2 regions of the Mesorhizobium sp. M0296 genome follow, and region 1 is predicted to be linked to the other one. Evidence: riboswitches for the same ligand, from Rfam matches in the RefSeq annotation. Region 1 holds a riboswitch; the other holds the start of a gene.
The links. Region 1 has a riboswitch for S-adenosylmethionine ahead of NKI97_RS16310 (O-succinylhomoserine sulfhydrylase). Riboswitches for the same ligand answer to the same signal wherever they lie in the genome.
Positions count from the first base shown of each region.

Region 2: another riboswitch for S-adenosylmethionine. It lies ahead of metX (homoserine O-acetyltransferase MetX); the one in region 1 lies ahead of NKI97_RS16310 (O-succinylhomoserine sulfhydrylase).

Region 1 is NZ_JAMYRZ010000015.1:6,213-16,369, reverse strand. Features, by position in the region: gene NKI97_RS16315 (glycosyltransferase) at 80-1,234, shown strand; gene NKI97_RS16310 (O-succinylhomoserine sulfhydrylase) at 1,271-2,461, opposite strand; SAM riboswitch at 2,532-2,609, opposite strand; gene NKI97_RS16305 (2'-deoxycytidine 5'-triphosphate deaminase) at 2,745-3,839, shown strand; gene araD1 (AraD1 family protein) at 3,870-4,862, opposite strand; gene mmsB (multiple monosaccharide ABC transporter permease) at 5,053-6,345, opposite strand; gene mmsA (multiple monosaccharide ABC transporter ATP-binding protein) at 6,342-7,874, opposite strand; gene chvE (multiple monosaccharide ABC transporter substrate-binding protein) at 7,974-9,038, opposite strand; gene NKI97_RS16280 (LysR family transcriptional regulator) at 9,357-10,157, shown strand, end outside.
Region 2 is NZ_JAMYRZ010000001.1:71,755-81,911, forward strand. Features, by position in the region: gene NKI97_RS00370 (ABC transporter ATP-binding protein/permease) at 1-1,378, shown strand, start outside; gene NKI97_RS00375 (DUF1194 domain-containing protein) at 1,455-2,261, shown strand; gene NKI97_RS00380 (RNA polymerase subunit sigma-70) at 2,280-3,305, opposite strand; gene NKI97_RS00385 (SDR family NAD(P)-dependent oxidoreductase) at 3,348-4,094, opposite strand; gene NKI97_RS00390 (DUF1330 domain-containing protein) at 4,331-4,651, shown strand; gene metW (methionine biosynthesis protein MetW) at 4,677-5,291, opposite strand; gene metX (homoserine O-acetyltransferase MetX) at 5,407-6,576, opposite strand; SAM riboswitch at 6,669-6,746, opposite strand; gene hisC (histidinol-phosphate transaminase) at 6,885-7,994, shown strand; gene NKI97_RS00410 (prephenate/arogenate dehydrogenase family protein) at 8,001-8,936, shown strand; gene NKI97_RS00415 (DUF2125 domain-containing protein) at 9,070-10,071, opposite strand.

The sequences.
Region 1 (10,157 bases):
TGCCGGGCGACTCAGCGTTCTGTCGAATTGTTGAAAACGGCCATCATGCGGCCGGCACTTCTGGAGTGACCAGATCTCGATGGAACCGACATTCGCAGCCGCCCTCCTTTCCATAGCCCTCCTTCTTTCAAATCTCGCCAGCATCCTGTTAGCTTCGCTGAAGCTGAAGCGACCAGCCAGGATCGCACCGCCCGCGGCCAACGCGCCGCCGGTATCGATCGTCATCCCGGCGCGCGGCGTCGAGCCGTTTGCCGAAGAGACGCTGGAGCGCGCCTTCTCACTCGACTGGCCGCGCTACGAACTCATCTTCTGCGTTGCCCATGCCGACGACCCGGTGGTCAAGCCGATCACCGCCGCAATGGCGCGCTTTCCAGCTATTCGCGCCCGCCTTCTAGTCGGTGACGACCGCATCAGCGGCAATCCAAAACTCAACAATTGCGTGAAGGGTTGGGAAGCGGCGCATTATAGCTGGGTCATCCTTGCCGATTCCAACGTGCTTATGCCGAGCGACTACGTCCAGCACCTGATGGCGGCGTGGCGGCACGACACCGGCCTGGTCTGCTCGACGCCGATCGGCTCGCGGCCGGACGGCTTCTGGGGGGAGGTCGAATGCGCCTTTCTCAACACGCTGCAGGCACGCTGGCAGTACGCCGGAGAGGCGCTCGGCCTCGGCTTCGCGCAGGGCAAGAGCATGTTGTGGAATAAGCCGATGCTCGACGCCAATGGCGGCATCTGCGCGCTTGCTGCCGAGATCGCCGAAGACGCCGCCGCGACCAAGCTGGTCAACGGGTTCGGACTGCGGGTCAATCTTGTCGCCTCGCCCTTCGAACAGCCGCTCGGCCGGCGCACGTTTGGCGAGATCTGGTCGCGGCAGACGCGCTGGGCGCGGCTGCGCCGCGTCACCTTCGCGCTGTTCTTCGCCCCCGAGATCCTGATCGGCGCAGCGCCGCCGCTGGTGCTTGCGCTGATCGCGGCGGCTGACGCCGGCGTCAGCCTGCCGGCAACCGCCATCGCCGTGCTGGTCGCGGCCTACCTGCCGGAATGCGCCTTGGCCTCGGCCAAGGGATGGCACCTGTCGCTGCGCACCATCCTGGCGATGATGGCGCGAGACCTGATGCTTCCCGCCATTTGGGCGCGCGGATGGCTGAGCGGCGCCGTCGACTGGCGCGGCAATGTGATGACTATCCAGACCAAGGCCGTCGCGGAGCTGGAAGAGACCCCGTCCGGCGCCTGATCGGCGCGTCCCCGCTCGCCTCTATTCGGCCAGCCCTTATCCGGCAACTCTCAGTGCCTGCTCGATGTCTTCGAGCAGGTCGTCGGCGTCCTCAAGGCCAACTGACAGCCTGAGCGTTCCCGGTCCGATGCCGAGCTCGGCGCGGGCCTCATCGGTCAAGTTCTTGTGCGTCGTCGTCGCCGGATGGGTGATCAGGCTCTTGGCGTCGCCGAGATTGTTGGAAATCAGCACGACGTCGAGTGCGTTCTGGAAGGCAAAGGCCGCCTGCTTGCCGCCCTTCACATCGAGGCAAATCAGCGTCGAGCCGCCCGACATCTGCTTCTGGACCACGGCCGCTTGCGGGTGGTCGGCGCGGCCGGGATAGATGACGCGGGCGATTTGCGGGCGCTCGGCGAGGAAATCCGCGATGCGGCCGGCACTTTCCGTCTGCTGGCGTACGCGCAGCGGCAGCGTCTCCAGGCCTTTCAGCAGCGTCCAGGCATTGAAGGGCGAGAGGCTTGGGCCGGTGTGGCGGAAATAGTCATGCAGGTTCTCGTCGATCCATTTCTTGTCCGACAGAACGATGCCGCCAAGACAGCGCCCCTGGCCGTCAATATGCTTCGTGGCCGAATAGACGACGATGTGGGCGCGGAGCTGCAGGGGTTTCTGCTGCAAGGGCGTGGCGAAGACATTGTCGACGATCAACCTGGCGCCGATCGAATTGGCAAGTGCCGCGACGGCAGCAATGTCGACTACCTCCAGCGTCGGATTGGTCGGGCTTTCCAGGAAAAACAGTTTGGTGTTGGGCTTGACCGCCTTTTCCCAATTGGCGATGTCGGTGCCGTCGACCAGCGTTGCCTCAATGCCGTATTTCGGCGCCAGCGTCTCGACCACCCAGCGGCAGGAGCCGAACAGCGCGCGCGCCGCCACGATATGGTCGCCCGCCTTGGCGCTGCACAGCAGTGCTGCCGTCACCGCCGCCATGCCGGATGCCGTGGCGCGCGCGTCCTCGGCTCCTTCCAGCGCGCACATGCGTTTCTCAAACATGTCGACCGTCGGATTGGCATAGCGCGAATAGATGAAGCCCGGCTCCTCGCCCTTGAAGCGCGCTTCCGCCGCTTGCGCCGTCTCGTAGACATAGCCTTGGGTGAGATACATCGCCTCGGAGGTCTCGCCGAAGCCGGAACGCAGCGTTCCGGCATGCACGAGTGCGGTCTGAGGCTTCCAGTCGCGCTTCTTGGTCATCATTCTATCCAAACACCAAAATTGGTCCAAACAACAAAAAACCGGTCGCGAAAGTCGCAACCGGTCCATATGGCCTTGCGGCCCGACGGTCCTTTAGCGACTTGTTTAACGTGGCTGCAAGCCGACCGGCCAAATCACCACGGGATAACGAGCTTTAGACCCGCGCCACGCTTGCGTCAATTGCCGGCATGATTAAGAGGATTGTACCAAGCAGGTGCCAAAGGCGTCCACGGTCGGACCTGCGACAGAACAAGACCTCGCCCGGCGTTCGAACGGAGCCAGACCCTTGCGGCAGACAGGCATTCTTCCCGATCAGGATATTTCCGCGCTGTTCCAGACGGGCGCGCTGAAATCGCCGCGCACGCTCGATGCCGATCAGATCCAGCCGGCCAGCCTTGACCTCAGGCTGGGCGACAAGGCCTGGCGGGTGCGCGCTTCCTTCTTGCCCGGCCCGGACCACAGGGTTGTCGATAAGCTCGACCGGCTGAAGCTGCACGAGATCAACCTCGCCGAAGGTGCCGTGCTGGAAACCGGCTGCGTCTACATCGTGCCGCTGCTCGAAAGCCTGGCGCTGCCCGCCCATATTTCCGCCTCCGCCAACCCGAAAAGCTCGACCGGACGGCTCGATATCTTCACCCGGGTAATGACCGACCGTGGCCACGAGTTCGACAAGATCGCCGCCGGCTATGAAGGCCCGCTCTATCTGGAGGTCAGCCCGCGCACTTTCCCGATCGTCGTGCGGACCGGCTCGCGGCTGTCGCAGATCAGGTTCCGCACCGGCAATGCGCTCTTGTCGGAAAGCGAGCTGCACGACCTGCACCGCGCCGAGATGCTGGTCGCCACCGAACCGCCCAACATCTCAGGCGGCGGCATCGCGCTGTCGATCGATCTCGACGGCGACAAGGACGGGCTGGTCGGCTATCGCGGCAAGCACCACACCGGCCTGGTCGACGTCGACAAGCGCGCCGCGCAGGATGTCGTCGATTTCTGGGAGCCGCTCTACAAGAGCGGTGCCGGCGAGCTGGTGCTCGATCCGGACGAATTCTATATTCTGGTGTCGCGCGAGGCGGTGCATGTGCCGCCGCTCTACGCGGCCGAAATGACGCCTTTCGACCCGCTGGTCGGCGAGTTCCGCGTCCATTATGCCGGTTTCTTCGACCCGGGTTTCGGCCATTCGGCGTCGGGCGGCACCGGCAGCCGGGCGGTGCTCGAGGTGCGCAGCCATGAAGTGCCGTTCATCCTCGACCACGGCCAGATCGTCGGACGGTTGGTCTACGAGCACATGCTGAAACGGCCGCGGGCGCTCTACGGCACAGATCTAGGCTCGAACTATCAGGCGCAGGGCCTGAAACTGTCCAAGCATTTCCGCGCTGCGCGCTGAGCTTCCTCTCACTTGCGGGCTACGCCCGGCTCAAAGCGCCTTCACCGCCACCTTCACCGGCTGCTCGATTTCAAGCGGGTTGCGCAGCGGCAGGCCGAAATCCTGCGCCTCGATTTCGAATACGTCACCGGCCTCGGTCCTGATGCCGTCGGCGAAGGACAGCGTCGCCGTGCCGAACATGTGCACATGCACGTCACCCGGCTGGCGGAAGGCCGAGTATTTGAAGTGATGATGCTCGAGATTGCCAATGGTGTGCGACATGTTCGCCTCGCCCGACAGGAACGGCTTTTCCCAAAGCAGCTTGCCGTCGCGCAGGATGCGTGAAGCGCCGCGGATATCGGACGGCAGGTCGCCGATCAGGATCTCCGGCCCGAACGAAGCGTTGCGCAGCTTGGAATGGGCAAGGAAGAGATAGTTCACACGCTCGGTGACATGGTCGGAAAACTCGTTAGACAGCGTGAAGCCGACGCGGAACGGGGCGCCGTCGTCGCCGATCACATAGATACCGGCGATTTCCGGCTCCTCGCCGGCATCCTGGGCGAAGGCCGGCGACATAAGCGCCGCACCGGGCGCCACCGCCATGGTGCCGTTGCCCTTGTAGAACCATTCCGGCTGCACGCCGATCTGGCCCTTCGCCGGCTTGCCGCCCTCAAGCCCCATGCGGAACATCTTCATGGAATCGGTCAGCTGTTCCTCGCCGTCCGTGCTGAGCTTCTTGTGCATGGAATCGCGGGTCGCGGCGGAGCCGAGATGCGTCAGCCCGGTGCCGGTGAGATGGAGATGCGCCGGATCGGGATGGTTGATCGGCGACAGCAGCCGGCCCTTCTTGTAGGCTGCGTCGAGATCGACGGTTTCGCCGAAGCCCTTGCGCTCGATCAGGGCAACAAGCCCGCTGCCGGTACGCGCGGCTTCCATCGCCAGCGAATAGACGCTGCGGGCGCCGTTGATGACGCGGGTCTTGCCGCCGTTGCGGGCAACGACCCGGATCGTATCGGCGTCGTCGAGGATTTGTGAGATCAGCATGGTAACCCTCTCTGAATTGCGGGCTTGGCGTGCCTTTCTTGGCAAACCCTGCCCAGCGCGGCTCGGACCCTTGTCCGCGCCTCGGTTGAAATTCTTCGTCCGGATTGCGCTCGCGGATCAGGTCCCTCGGGGACTTTTTTGCGCCGCCCGGCAGCGCCGCGATGTGACCCGTATGCCTCCTGGTTGCCTCTCAAGCCTTGTTCTTGTTGTAGACGTCGAAGACGACGGCGCCGAGCAGCACCAGGCCTTTGACCACCTGCTGCCAATCGACATTGACGCCCATGATCGACATGCCGTTGTTCATGACGCCCATGATGAAGCCGCCGACCACCGCGCCGATCACCTGGCCGACGCCGCCCATCGCCGAAGCGCCACCGATGAACACCGCGGCGATGACGTCGAGCTCGCTGCCGAGGCCGGCCGCCGGCACAGCCTGCCCCAGGCGCGCCGCGATAATCAGGCCGCCGAGTGCCGACAGCACGCCCATATTGATGAACACCATCAACGTCAGCCGTTCGGTCTTGATGCCCGATAGCTGGGCTGCCTTGGCATTGCCGCCCATCGCATAGATGCGACGGCCGATCGTCATGCGTTTGGTAACGAAGACGAACAACGCGATCAGCACGCCCATCACCATGAGAACGATCGGGAGGCCCCTATAGGTGGCGAATTGGTAGACGAGAAACAGCGCCAGCGCGCTGATCACCAGGGTCTTGACGACGAACAGCGAGAAGGGCTCGGCTTCGTAGCCATGCTTTTCGCGGGTGCGCCGTGCCCTGAGCCCGAAATAGGCATAGGCGAGCACGGCGACGAGGCCGATCACGATCGTCGTCAGGTGCAGCGTCAGGCCGCTGCCGACAATGGTTTTGCCGGCGGCGTTCACGGTTGGCGGTATCAGCGTCAATGGGCCGATCAGGTCCGGAATGAAGCCGGAACTGAGCGCCTTGAAGCCGACGGGAAGCGGCCCTACGGAAGACCCGCCACCCAGCAGCGCCTGGCAGATGCCGCGGAAGATCAGCATGCCCGCCAGCGTGACGATAAAGCTCGGTATTCGGTGATAGGCAATCCAGTAGCCTTGTGCCGCGCCGATCGCACCACCGACGATCAGGCAGATGATCGACACCACCAGCGGATTGCTCAATGGGCCAAGCGGCCAGATGACCATCATCATCGCCGCCAGTGCGCCGATGAAGCCGGCGACGGAGCCGACGCTGAGATCGATGTGACCCGAAACGATCACCAGAAGCATGCCCAGCGCCATCACGATGATGAAGCTGTTCTGCTGCACGAGATTGCTGAGGTTCACCGGCTTGAACAGCGTTCCGGACGTGGTGAACTGGAAGAACACCATGATTGCGATCAACGCCAGCACCAACCCGTATTCGCGCAGGTTGGTGACCAGCGCCGAGACGGCAATGCGAGGTCCCTGTTGTAGATCCTGGGCAACGCCGGTCTGCGGCCCGGGAGCGCTTTCGGTGCTCATGATGCTTTTCCTTCTCCGCGGACGATGGCGCGCATTATCTTTTCCTGGCTGGCGTCGCTTGCCGCCATTTCGCCGACGATGCGTCCTTCGTTCATGACGTAGATGCGGTCGGTGATGCCGAGCAGTTCGGGCATTTCCGACGAGATGACGATGATTGCCTTACCCTCGGAGGCGAGACGCGCGATGATCGTATAGATTTCATACTTGGCGCCGACGTCGATACCGCGTGTCGGCTCGTCGAGGATCAGCACTTCCGGATTGGCGAACAGCCATTTCGATAGCACCACCTTCTGCTGATTGCCGCCAGAAAGGTTGCCGGTCATCTGGTAGACGCTCGAGGCGCGGATATTGGTCCTGCCGCGATAATCATTGGCGACCGAAAGCTCGCGCAAATCGTCGATCACGCCGTGGCGCGACACGCTGGGCAGGTTGGCGAGTGTGATGTTGTGCTTGATATGATCGATCAGGTTGAGCCCGTAGGTCTTGCGGTCCTCGGTAACGTAGGCGATGCCGTGTTCCACCGCCTTGCTCACCGAGGAGACATCGATCGGCTTGCCGTCAAGGAACACCTCGCCGGTGATGCGGCGGCCATAGGACCGGCCGAACAGGCTCATGGCAAACTCGGTCCGGCCGGCGCCCATCAGCCCGGCAATGCCGACCACCTCGCCCTTGCGGGCGTTGAGGTTGATACCCTTGATGACCTGCCGCTCGGCATGGATGGGGTGGTAGACCGACCAGTTTTTCACTTCGAGAACGGTCTCGCCGATCTTCGGCTCGCGCGGCGGATAGCGGTCGTCGAGCGAACGGCCGACCATCGAGGTAATGATGCGGTCCTCCGAGATGTCCTTCTTGGCCAGCGTCTCGATGGTCCGCCCGTCACGGATGATGGTGACCTTGTCGGCGACCCGGTTCACCTCGTTGAGCTTGTGCGAGATCAGGATCGAAGTGATGCCTTGCCGCTTGAATTCGAGCAGCAGATCGAGCAGCGCCTGGCTGTCCTTTTCGGACAGGCTCGCGGTCGGCTCGTCGAGAATGAGCAACTTCACTTCCTTGCTGAGCGCCTTGGCGATCTCGACCAGCTGCTGCTTGCCGACGCCGATATTGGTGATCAGCGTGTTGGGGTCTTCCTTGAGGCCGACCTTCTTGAGCAGGGCGCTGGTGCGCGCCTCATTGGCATTCCAGTCGATGACGCCGTAGCTGGCGTGCTCGTTGCCGAGAAAGATGTTTTCGGCGATCGACAGCATCGGCACCAGCGCAAGCTCCTGGTGGATGATGACGATGCCCTTGCGCTCGCTGTCATGGATGCCTTTGAAATGGCACTCATCGCCGCGATAGATGATCTGGCCGTCATAGGTGCCGGACGGATACACACCCGACAGCACCTTCATCAGCGTCGACTTGCCGGCGCCGTTCTCGCCGACCACGGCATGGATATCGCCTTCCTCGACCATGAGCTTAACGTTCGACAGCGCCTTGACGCCGGGAAACGTCTTGGTGATGTCGCGCATCTCCAAAATCGTCGATGCCATTGAGAATACCACTCCTGCGAGGTCCGCAAACAATACCGGGCTGGCTCGCCAACGAAAAGGGGCCCTGCCTGCGCAGGACCCCAGGCTTTGTAACCGCGATTACTTCAGCTCTTCGGCCTTGATGTAGCCGGAGTCGACCACCAGGGCCTGATAGTTCGACTTGTCGACGTCGTGCGGTGTCAACAGGATCGAGGGAACGACCTTGACGTCGTTGTTGTAGGTCGTGGTGTCGAGGCCTTCCGGCTTGCCGCCCGAGAGCACCTTGTCGACGAGTTCGACCGTCGCCTTGGCGAGTTCGCGGGTGTCCTTGAACACCGTCGAATACTGTTCGCCGGCGATGATCGCCTTGACCGAAGCGGTCTCGGCGTCCTGTCCGGTGACGATCGGCCATGGCTGATCGGCGGTGCCGTAGCCTACGGCGCGCAGCGAAGCGATGATGCCGCGCGACAGGCCGTCATAGGGCGAGAGCACGCCATCGACGCGGCTGCCGTCCGAGTAGTTGGCGGAGAGCAGATTGTCCATGCGGGCCTGGGCGGTTGCCGCCAGCCAGCGCAGCGTGCCGACCTTGTCCATGCCCATCTGGCCGGACTTCACGACGAGGGTCTTGTCGTCGATCAGCGGCTGAAGAACCGACATGGCGCCGTTATAGAAGAAGAACGCATTGTTGTCGTCCGGCGAACCGCCGAACAGCTCGATGTTGAACGGGCCCTTCTTCTCGGGATAACCGAGACCCTTGAGAAGCGATTTGGCCTGGATGACGCCGACGCCGAAATTGTCGAAGGTGGTGTAGTAGTCGACATTTGGCGTCTTCTTGATCAGGCGGTCGTAAGCGACGACGACAACGCCGGCGTCATTCGCCTTCTGCAACGCATCGCCCATCGTGGTGCCGTCGATCGAAGCGATGATCAGCGCCTTCGGGCCCTTGGTGATTTCGTTTTCCAGCTGGCTGAGCTGGTTCGGAATGTCGTCCTGCGCGTACTGCAGGTCGACAGTGTAGCCCAGAGCCTCGAGCTGGGACTTGACGGCGTCACCGTCGTTGATCCAGCGCTGCGAGGTCTTGGTGGGCATCAGCACGCCGATCAGGCCTTCGCCCGCCTGCGCCGGCAGCGTCATGGCCGCGATGCCTAGGGCCGCGACGGCGGCCAGTGTCTTGATAATCTTCACATTAACTCTCCCTGGTTGATGGACGCGTACCCTTGGGTTTCGTGGGCCGCGCAATCGTGCAGGAGCGCCAAACGCGCCGCTGCCGTCAATCGATCTCCGGTATCCTCCCAATCGGCCCCAAGACTCTGGTTTCAATCGATACGAGTTTCCCCCTCGTCACCGACCGTCAAGCCTCAGGACGCGCGAAGGGTGTGTCGCTTTGCCATAACTGTCAAATGCGATCTTTGATGGTTGCTATATCGAGACTGATATGGCTTAGGCTAGTGACGACGCTGCCGGATCCAGCCAGGGCGCCGGGCGTAAGAGTAGGGAAGAATCATGGCGGCGCTGCGAAATCCTGACGGAATATCAGCCAGTTACGATGAAATCCCGGGTGATGGCGGAACCTTGCTGCGCAGCGGCTTGAGCCTGCGTCACATGCGCATGATCGCAGCCCTCGACGAGCACGGCCGGGTGAGTGCCGCGGCCCAGGTCATGAACATCTCGCAGCCGGCCGCTTCGCGCATGATCGCCGAGATGGAGGCCGTGCTCGACGTCAAGCTCTGCGAAAGGCTGCCGCGCGGCATCACGCTGACGCCCTATGGCAAGGCATTGGCACGGCGCGCGCGATCGATCCTGCTCGAGATGCGCGAGGTCGACCGCGAGATATTCGAGCTCAAGGCGGGCAAAGGCGGCTCGGTGTTCCTGGGCGCAGTCACGGCGCCGGCGATCGAGCTGGCGGTGCCGGCGATCCGCGAGATCCGGCGCCTCTATCCGCGCATCGAAATCACCATGCAGGTCGAGACCTCGAACGTGCTGGCGCGCGAGCTGATCGCCTCGCGCCACGATTTCATCATCGCCCGCATCCCCGACGACCTCAATCCGCGGCTGTTCGAAGCGCGCGTCATCGGCGTCGAGAAAGCCTGCCTGATCGTGCGCCGCGGCCACCCGCTGACCAAGGGCAAGGCGGTGCGGCTGGAAGACACCGCCGCCTATGATTGGGTTTTCCAGTCGGGCGGCTCGCCGCTGCGCCAGGCGATGGAGAGTAACTTCCTGAACCGAAACATCGCGCTGCCGGACCGCATCCTCAACACCAGCTCGCTGCTATTGACTCTGGTCATGGTCGCGCAATCCGACGCC
Region 2 (10,157 bases), on a different contig from region 1:
GGATGCCGGGCATCTCTCCGATCTTTCCACCGGTCTTGGCATCGGCCTGCTGCAGTCCTGCATCCTGCTTGCCTCGTTCGTTGGGGTCCTGTGGTCGCTGTCTTCCGGCTTCGTCTTCCACATAGGCGGCCATTTGCTGGCCATACCCGGCTACATGGTCTGGGCGGCGATCCTTTATGCTGGCACCGCCTCCTGGTTGAGCTGGCTGGTCGGGCGACCGTTGATCCGCTTCAACAACGATCGCTATACGCGTGAAGCGGAGCTGCGCTCCTCGGTGGTTCGCGTCAACGAGAATGTCGATGCCATCGCGCTGGCGCACGGCGAGGCCGATGCCAGGCGCCGGCTCGAATTCGATCTCGGCATGGTGCTGGGCGCCATGCGGCGCATCTACAGCGCCCAGATCAATCTTTCCTGGGTTACCGACACCTATGGCTGGATCACTGTCGTCGCACCGATCCTGGTCGCCTCACCGGTCTATTTCGCCGGCGATATCAGCTTTGGCGGCCTGATGATGGCCGTCGGCGCTTTCAACCAGGTCCATTCGTCGCTGCGCTGGTTCATCAACAATATCGGCGGCATCGCCGATTGGCGCGCTACGCTGATGCGGGTCGCCGACTTTCGCATCGCGCTTGGCGACACCGACGCGCTGCACCATACGGAAAGGCGCATTTCGTTCGGCGAAAACCCGGACGGCAGCCTGACCTTCGAGAAACTCGAGGTCGCCTCGCCGGAGGGATGCACCAAGCTTGCCGAGCCGCATGTCGAAATCCGCGCCGGCGACCGGGTCATGATCACCGGAGATCCGGGCGCCGGCAAGACGCTGTTCTTCCGGGCCATTGCCGGTCTGTGGCCATGGGGCAGCGGACGGATCGGCATGCCGGCCGGAGAAGCGCCGATCTTTGTTCCGCGTACCCCCTATTTCCCGCTCGGCAAGCTGCGCGAGGTGCTCAACCATTCAGACGGCGCGGCGGAGGCGAGCGATGCCGAGATCTCGGAGGTGCTGGCCGATGTCGGGCTGCAACGCCTGTCGTCCTCGCTCGATCGCTCGGCGCGCTGGGAGCGTGAGCTCAGCGACGACGAGCAGCGTCTGCTGGCCTTTGCCAGGCTGGCCTTGCGACGGCCGAAATGGGTGATCATCGACGAGGCGCTGGACGCGTTCGACGGCCCAACGCTGAGGCAAGTGCTGTCGATGCTGGAGAAGCGCCTTCCCGACGCCGCGATCCTCAATATCGGCCGCGGCCAGCACAATGCCCGCTTCTTCCGGCGGGCGTTGACCATCGTCAAGGATGCCGGCCAGCCGCCACTCAAGCCGGCCCGTATCAGGGCAGGTGCCATCGAACCGCCCCCGGTTGTCGTTTCGGCTGGCCGAAAGAAATAGAAGGCAAGCTTTATTTCGCCGCGATCGCGGCGAAAAACTGTCGCGATCGTTTCAGATGGGAACGTTCCGATCGGCCATGCTTGACGCTCTCGCCCTGCTCGCCTGCCTGGCCTGCACCCCGGCGGCACCTGCGGCCGCACCGGCCAATGCAATTGCCGTCGATGTCGAGCTGGTGCTGGCCGTCGACATCTCGCAGTCGATGGATGAAAGGGAGTTTGCCCTGCAGCGCGCCGGCTATGTCGCGGCGCTGCGCCACCCCGACTTCATCAACGCCGTGCGTGCCGGCACCTTCGGCCGCATCGCCATCGCGTATTTCGAATGGGCCGGCACCATCCGCGACGATGCGGTCATTGCCTGGCAGGTCGTCGACAGCAAGGAGAGCGCCTACGCTTTCGCCGACAAGATCGCGGCCCGCCCGTTCAGGAGCTTTCGCGGCACCTCGATTTCCGGTGCTGTGGCTTTCGGCGCCGAGCTTTTCAACGGCACGGCCTTCACCGGCAAACGCCGCGTCATCGACGTCTCGGGGGACGGCCCAAACAACACCGGCTTGCCGGTCACAACGGCACGCGATGCGGCGCTGGCGAAGGGTATCGTCATCAACGGGCTGCCGATCCTGATCAGCCCGTCACCCACCTTCAGCCATCTCGACCGGTATTATGCCGAATGCGTTACCGGCGGGCCGGGCTCGTTCGTGCTGCCGATCTATGCTGCTTCCGAATTCGCCACCGCCACTCGCCGCAAACTGATCCTCGAGGTCAGCGGCATCGAGTATCCCAAGCTGGATCCGAGGACGATCCGCATCGACGCACCGATCGACTGCCTGCAAGGCGAGCGCGACCGAAGGTTTTTCTCGGACCCATATTTCCCGGAACTCGACCGATAAGGCTGGCCCAGGGGTAAGCTAGGCTGGTGGCAGGCCGAAGGCCGGGAACAGAGATGGCCCGAGCGGCCCTATGAAGATCGTCAAGGAAGCGATCCCGCCCTCGGCTGCGTCGAACACATGCAGGGAATGGGCCCGCCATTCAGGGCCATCGTGGCTGCGGGAATAAACCCCGACCGCCGACTGGGCATTGGCGCGGGTGGCCAGCGAGCGGAAGCCGCCAAACCTCGGCCAGACGGTCTCGAAGAAACCGCGGATCGCTTCGCGGCCTTGATACCATTCACGCCAAGGCGGCATGGTATAGATGGCGTCCTCACGCAGCAGCTCGATCAAGCTGTCGAGATTGGCGGCCTGCCAGGCCTGCATGTAGCGTTCGAGAAGCAGGCCTTCTTCGGGGCTGGGCCGTGATCGGCTGGCCGGCCGTCCCTGAGGATAGCGCGCCGCCAGCGTTACGCGGGCGCGCTGCAACGCGCTGTTGATCGAAGCCGTCGATCCGCCCAGCAAACGCGCCGTCTCGACGGCCGACCATCCGAGGACGTCGGCAAGCAGCAGCGCGGCGCGCTGCCTGGGCGGCAGATCCTGGATCGCCGCGACGAAGGCGAGCTGGACGGCCTCGCGGCTCTCGTAACGGGCTTCCGGACCTGGCTCGCTGCCGGCAACGTCGGGAAGCTCGGCGTCGGGGTAGGGCTCCAGCCAGGCGATGTCGGCTACCGGCCCGCCTATGGCCGCCCCGTGCGAGGGCGGCCGTCCGGGTTCCCGGAGAATGCGACGCGCCCTCGACCTCGCCTTGATGGCGTTGAGGCAAGCGTTGGTCGCGATCATGTAAAGCCAACCGCGAACCGAACCTCGCCCGTCGAACTCCGATCTTGCGCGCCAGGCGCGAAGCAACGTGTCCTGGACGAGGTCGTCGGCCTCGTGCAGCGAACCCATCATGCGATAACAATGCAGCTTGAGCTCGCGGCGATGCGCGGCCGTGACCTTCTCGAAGGCCAGCCGATCGAGGATCGGCTGGCCTGCTGGTTCCAGAGGTGGTTGAGCGTCTGTCATGTGGCTTGTGCGGTTACGAGCGAGCGTTGCATTACGCGCCCCTCAGGCGGCCGGGGCAAGCCCGCTACCGCTCACCATGAAGGAACTGCCTTGCGGCTGGCCGGTGGCGAGTGCGACCACCGCCCGTCCGACATCGGCCGGCGTTTGCATGTCGGTCATGGCGGCGATGAAGTCCGCCGGCTGGATGCCCATATAGGCCGCTATGCTGTCGACGCCGGCCTTGCCCACGCCGGTTTCCGGCATGATGCGCATCGGCGCGAGCGCCATGAAGCGCAGGCCGAGGCCAAGCCGGTCGGCCTCCTTCTGGCTATGACCGGCCAGGAACATCTGCATGCGTTTTGCGCCGGCATAGCCGCCGGCGTTCGGTGGTCCGCCGGTCAAGGCTGCGCCGCTGGAGATCAGAACGATCCGGGTCCCCGGCTTGAGCGGACGCCGCAGAGCGGCCCGGCAAAACAGGAACGACGCCTTGACGTCCGTGTCCCAATTTGCCGAGAACGCCTTCCAGTTCTGTTCATGCACCGGCGCAGAAGGCGCCAGCGCGCCTGCACAGATCACCAGCACGTCCGGCTCAAGCGCGGCGAAGACCTTATCCGGGGCGGAGTCCACCGTAGCATCGACCGCGAGCGTCTTCACGCCCGAGACCTCCCAGGCAAATTGCGCCAGGGCCTGTTTTCCGCGGGCGACGGCGAGCACCGTCGCTTTCTCTTTGAGGGCGGCCTCCGCGATCGAGCGGCCGACACCACGGCTGCCTCCGACGACGACGACATTCTGATTTTGCAACGATCCCATGGATCACCTCTCGTTCCCGGCCGCCGGACCATCCAGGCGCGCTCATCGATAAGGACAGCGCAGGTGTGCCAAAATCATCGGTGCCAGGCGGAAATATCTTTCAGGTGACGGCAGCCGCGCGTCGGTTTTTGTATTCAGTGTCATTACCTCTGGGGTAATCGACCAGCGTACTACGTCTCGGCAAACTGCTCCCATCAAGCCGGTTGTCCGGCCTTCGACCACAAGGAGATTACGCCATGACCGCCTACGCCGTCGCCCATATGCGCCAGGTCACGCCGGGGCCGCAGATCGTCGAGTACCTGCACAAGATCGATGCCACACTGGAACCGTTTGGCGGCCGCTTCGTGGTGCACGGAGGCGAGGTGGAAGTCGTTGAAAACACCTGGCCGGGCTATCTCATAGTCATCGAGTTTCCCAACCGGCAGCAGGCACGTGCATGGTACGACTCGCCCGCCTATCAGGAGATATTGCCGCTGCGCACCGGCAATTCCCAGTCCGACGTGGTCTTCGTCGACGGCGTCCAGCACCCCCACAAGGCCACCGACGTTCTCGAATAGAGGGACGATCTGCCACGATTGGCTCTTATCGTTTCAGCAGGAATACCGCCTGCTGGCCGAAGAAATTCCAGAACCACCACGGCATCGAGAAGCCGATCCGCTGGCCGTTGGCGTCGAGCGCGGTTGCCTTTTCCACCGTCGCGCCAAGCTCGTCGCACAGATTGACGAAGTCGCGAATGGTGCAGAAATGGATGTTCGGCGTGTCGTACCAGGAATAGGGCAGGTCCCTGGTCACCGGCATGCGGCCGTTGAAGAGCAACGAAAAGCGGACCCGCCAATGGCCGAAATTCGGGAATGAGACGATGGCGCGGTTGCCGATCCGGAGCAGTTCGTCGAGCACCAGCTTCGGATTGCGTGTCGCCTGCAAGGTCTGCGACAAGACGACGAAGTCGAAGCCCTTGTCGGGATAGAATTGGAGATCCTTGTCGGCATCGCCCTGGATGACCGACAGGCCACGCGCCACGCATTCGTTGACGCCGCGCTGCGACAGCTCCAGCCCGCGGCCATCGACCTTCTTGGTCGCCTGCAGCAATTCGAGCAGCAGGCCGTCGCCGGAACCGACATCCAGCACCCGCGACTGCGGCGGGATGAGATCGGCGACGACTTCGAGGTCGACGCGCTGGGCGCGGTTGACGCTCATGCGTTCGGCTCCTGCCTGGCGCATGATCCTGATCCGAAAAGTCTGCAACCTTTCGGGGTCATGCGCTGATGCCTGGCGCATGGTCCTGATCCGAAAAGCCTGCAACTTTTTGGGGTCATGCGCCGAGCCCTCTTGCCCGGGCGGCCGAGGCGATGAAGCCTTTGATGGCGGCGAACAGTTCGGGCTCGTCGAGCAGGAAGGCGTCGTGGCCGCGGTCGGTCTCGATCTCGACGAACGAGACCGAAGCGCCGGCCGCGTTCAGCGCGTGCACGACCGAGCGGCTCTCTTCGGTCGGGAACAGCCAGTCGCTGGTGAACGAAACCAGGCAGAAGCGCGTCTTGGTGCCGGCGAAGGCATCGGCCAGCCGGCCGCCATGATCGGCGGCGAGATCGAAATAGTCCATCGCCCGCGTCATGTAGAGATAGGAGTTGGCATCGAAGCGGTCGACGAAGGTCATGCCCTGATGGCGCAGATAGCTCTCGATCTGGAAGTCGGCATCGAAACCGAAGGTCAGCGCTTCGCGGTCCTGCAGGTTGCGGCCGAACTTGCGGTGCAGCGCTGCTTCCGACAGATAGGTGATGTGGGCGGCCATGCGCGCCACCGCCAGCCCCTTTTCCGGCCGCTTGCCATGCTCGAAATATTTGCCGCCATGCCAGTCCGGGTCGGCCATCACTGCCTGCCTGCCGACCTCGTGGAAAGCGATGTTCTGCGAGGAATGGCGGGCACCGGTGGCGATCGGCAACGCCGAGAAGACGCGCTCCGGATAGCTGGAGGCCCATTGCAGCACCTGCATGCCGCCCATCGAGCCGCCCAGCACGCTGAACAGCTGTTCGATGCCGAAATGCTCGACCAGCATCAACTGCGCCCGCACCATGTCGCGGATGGTGATGATCGGCAGGTCGAGCCCGTAGGGCTTGGCGGTGGCGGGATTGGTCGAGGCGGGGCCGGTGGAGCCGAGACAGCCGCCGATGACGTTTGACGAGATGACGAAGAAACGGTCGGTATCGATGATCTTGCCGGGACCGATCAGCACTTCCCACCAGCCCGGCTTGCCGGTCACCGGATTAGTGTTGGCGACGTGCTGGTCGCCGGTCAGCGCATGGCAGACGAGGATGGCGTTGGAGCGCGCATCGTTGAGCGCGCCATAGGTCTGGTAGGCGATCTGGAACGGCGACAGCAGCGTGCCGGCGTCGAGCTTGAGCGGCTTGTCGGCGCCGAAACGCAACACCGGGCTCGACGGCTGGTCGGCCTCGTTGTTGGTTTTTCGAGCGCGCAAAGCGACCATTACATATCCTTGCCCGGCCTTCCGTTGTCCGCCGGTCTGGGCAACAGCCAGCCCGGGCAACAAAAAACCGGCCATGCCTTCGCAAAGCCGGTTACAAGATGCAAACGGCCCTTTAGCAAGTTGTTTAACGTGGCTGCAAGCCGACCGGCCAAATCACCACGGAACTGTCGATGCTCTTCTATGACTCGCGCGTGGGTTCGTCAACGGCAAGTTCTTGATCCCGAATTGCCGCCCCTCGACATTCCGGGCCACGGCTTGTATTTCCGCTGCGGCCTCCCGATGGAGGCATCCTCGACGGATTTCATGGAATGAGCCAGACACCGGATCAGACACGTCCAACGCCCCGCGCCGGCATCATGGACATCGAAGCCTATGTGCCCGGCAAGAGCGCGGCGCCTGAAGGTGTCGCCAAGGTCCATAAATTGTCGGCGAACGAGAACCCGCTCGGTCCTTCGCCAAAGGCGATAGAGGCCGCGCGCGCGGTCGCCGACAAGCTCGCGGTCTATCCCGACGGCAGCGCCAGGCGCCTGAGGGAAGCGATCGCCGAGGTGCACGGGCTCAACCCGGCGAACATCGTCTGCTCCAACGGCTCCGACGAGATTCTGGGCCTGCTGGCGCAGACCTATCTCGCACCCGGCGACGAAGCCATCATCACCGAACACGGCTTCATGGTCTACAAGATCTACATACAGTCGGCCGGTGCCGTCCCGGTAACGGTCAAGGAGACCGATGAACGCGCCGACATCCATGCGATCCTCGCTGCGGTGACGCCGCGCACCAGGATCATCTTCCTTGCCAATCCAAACAATCCAACCGGCACCTACGTGCCGTTCCAGGAGGTGCGCCGCCTGCATGCCGGCCTGCCGCGAAACGTGCTTCTGGTGCTGGATGCAGCTTACGCCGAATATGTCCGGCGCAACGATTATGAAGCCGGCGTCGAGTTGGTGGGCAGCGCGGAAAACGTGGTCATGACCCGCACTTTCTCCAAATTGGGCCTGGGCGGGGCGCGGATCGGCTGGATGTATGCGCCAATGCACGTCATCGACGCGATCAACCGCGTGCGCGGGCCTTTCAACGTCAATGCGACGGCGATCGAGGCCGGCATCGCGGCGATCCACGACCGCGCCCATATCGAACGCAGCGTCGCGCACAACGAGACCTGGCTAGCCTGGCTGAGCGAGCAACTAAGCGGGCTCGGGCTGCGGGTGACGCCGAGCGTCGGCAATTTCATCCTCATCCACTTTCCCGAGGACAAAAGGCATTCGGCGGCGGCCGCCGACGACTACCTCAGTGCGCGCGGCTACATATTGCGGCGCGTTTCCGGCTACGGTTTTCCGAACGCGCTGCGCATGAGCATCGGCACCGAAGAGGCCAATCGCGGCGTTGTCGCAGCACTCGCGACATTCCTGAAAAGCTAGAACACCATGACCTCACCGATGTTCGAAAAGATCGCGCTGGTCGGCATCGGCCTGATCGGCTCGTCGCTGGCCCGCGTCATCCGCCGCGAGGGACTCGCCGGCCAAGTGGCGATTTCGACGCGCAGCGACGCGACGCTGGCACGCGCGAGCCAACTCGGCCTTGGCGACACCTATACGACGGATGCGAAAGAGGCGGTTCGCGATGCTGATCTGGTTATCGTTTCGGTGCCGGTCGGCTCTTCAGGCACGGTCGCCGCAGAGATCGCGCCTGCGCTGAAGAAGGGCGCCATCCTCACCGATGTCGGCTCGACCAAGGCGTCGGTGATCGCGCAGATGCAGCCGCACGTGCCTGATGGCGTGCACTTCATCCCCGGCCATCCTTTGGCCGGCACCGAAAAATCGGGACCGGACGCCGGTTTTGCCGAACTGTTCGAGAACCGCTGGTGCATTTTCACGCCGCTGCCCGGCACCGATCCCGCAGCACTGGAAAAGCTCTCGGAATTCTGGCGCCGCTGCGGCTCCAACATCGACACGATGGACCCGCAGCATCACGACATGACGCTGGCCATCGTTTCGCACCTGCCGCATATCATCGCTTACAACATCGTCGGTACCGCCGACGATCTGGAGTCGGTGACCAAGTCCGAGGTCATCAAATACTCGGCTTCCGGCTTTCGCGACTTCACCCGTCTCGCGGCGTCCGACCCGACCATGTGGCGCGACGTCTGCCTGCACAACAAGGACGCCATTCTCGAAATGCTGGCGCGGTTTTCCGAGGATCTGTCCTCGCTGCAGCGGGCGATCCGCTGGGGCGACGGCGAAAAACTGTTCGACCTGTTCACCCGCACCCGCGCCGTCCGCCGCTCGATTATCGAGGCCGGCCAGGACATCGACGTACCGGATTTCGGCCGCCAGGCAGTCGAACACCCGCCGAAGGGATAAGCCGCGGCAGGCCGATCGCAGGCCGGCCCGGCTTAGAGCGGTTCATCGTTTCACAGAAACGCCGAACCGCTCTATCTCTTTGTTTTGCGCAATTCCGGACGGAAAACCGTTTCACACTTTTCCTGGAGTTGCTCTAGTCGAGCGGCTTGATCTTGCCGAGCGGGATGAAGCCGAGCGAGGCCTTGCCCCTGACGATCTTCAGCGGCATCGACGGCTGGTTGCCGAGCAGCGCCAGTCCGGCAAAGCCGGTTTGGATCTGTTTCTTCTGCTCGGGGATGGCGGTGGCGAGGATTGCCGCCACGGCCTTTGGATCATTGAGCCTGATCGTCAGGTCGGCATTTATGAGACCGTCGTCATCGACCGACAGCGGTCCGGAAACGGTGATGCGCGCAGTTCCGGACGACAGATCGAGCTTGTGGATTTCGGCCGCCTGGCCGCGCAGGCTCTTCGGATTTGCCTTGATCAGCGTGACGCCGTTCTTCAGCGTCAGGTCGCCGCTGCCGTCGAGCGGCGGCAAGACGCGCCCGTCGATGGCCGCCGCGTCGATTTCAAGATCGGTGAAATTGCCGGCATAGTCGATGTCCGGGCCGTTTGGGCGCAATTGTCCGGTGGCGGTTCCGGCGCTGAACAGCGAGACGGGATCGGTGTCGTCTGCCGGATCGGTCTGGCCGGACAGGCCTTCTGCCTGCAGCGAGAGGCGCCTCGGCAGCGGCCAGGACAGCTTCATGTCGGCCCGCAGATCATCCCAGTCGATCCAGAGCGGGGTCATGCCGGGAACTGAGGTCCTGAGCGGCCCCCTGAGCTCGGCGGCAGGCGACAGAAGCCGCGTGATCTGCGTGGCGGCGTTGATCTTGCCTGTCGATGCCGCGACGTTGCGGCTGTCGTCCTCGTAAGCCAGGCTGTCGCAGGAAACGGTGAAGCTGAAGGGATAGCCGCTGACCGCGAGATTGGCGCAGTCGGCCTTGATGCCTTTGTCGTCGAGGTCGGCGACCGCCTTTTTGGTTGCGCTCTCGACCAGGTCCGCCAGGTAGAACCAGCCCGCGCTGTAGATGCCGAACAGCACGAGAATGAAAGCGGCAAGCCACAACAGGCGGCGACGTTGGCTGGGCGGCGGGCGCTCGTCACTTGACGTCATGCTGCGGCTTTCGTTAACGCGGGGTGGCACGGGTGGGCTGTCGCTTGCGGCACCAATAGGCAGACGGACTGAAACACCACCGGTGA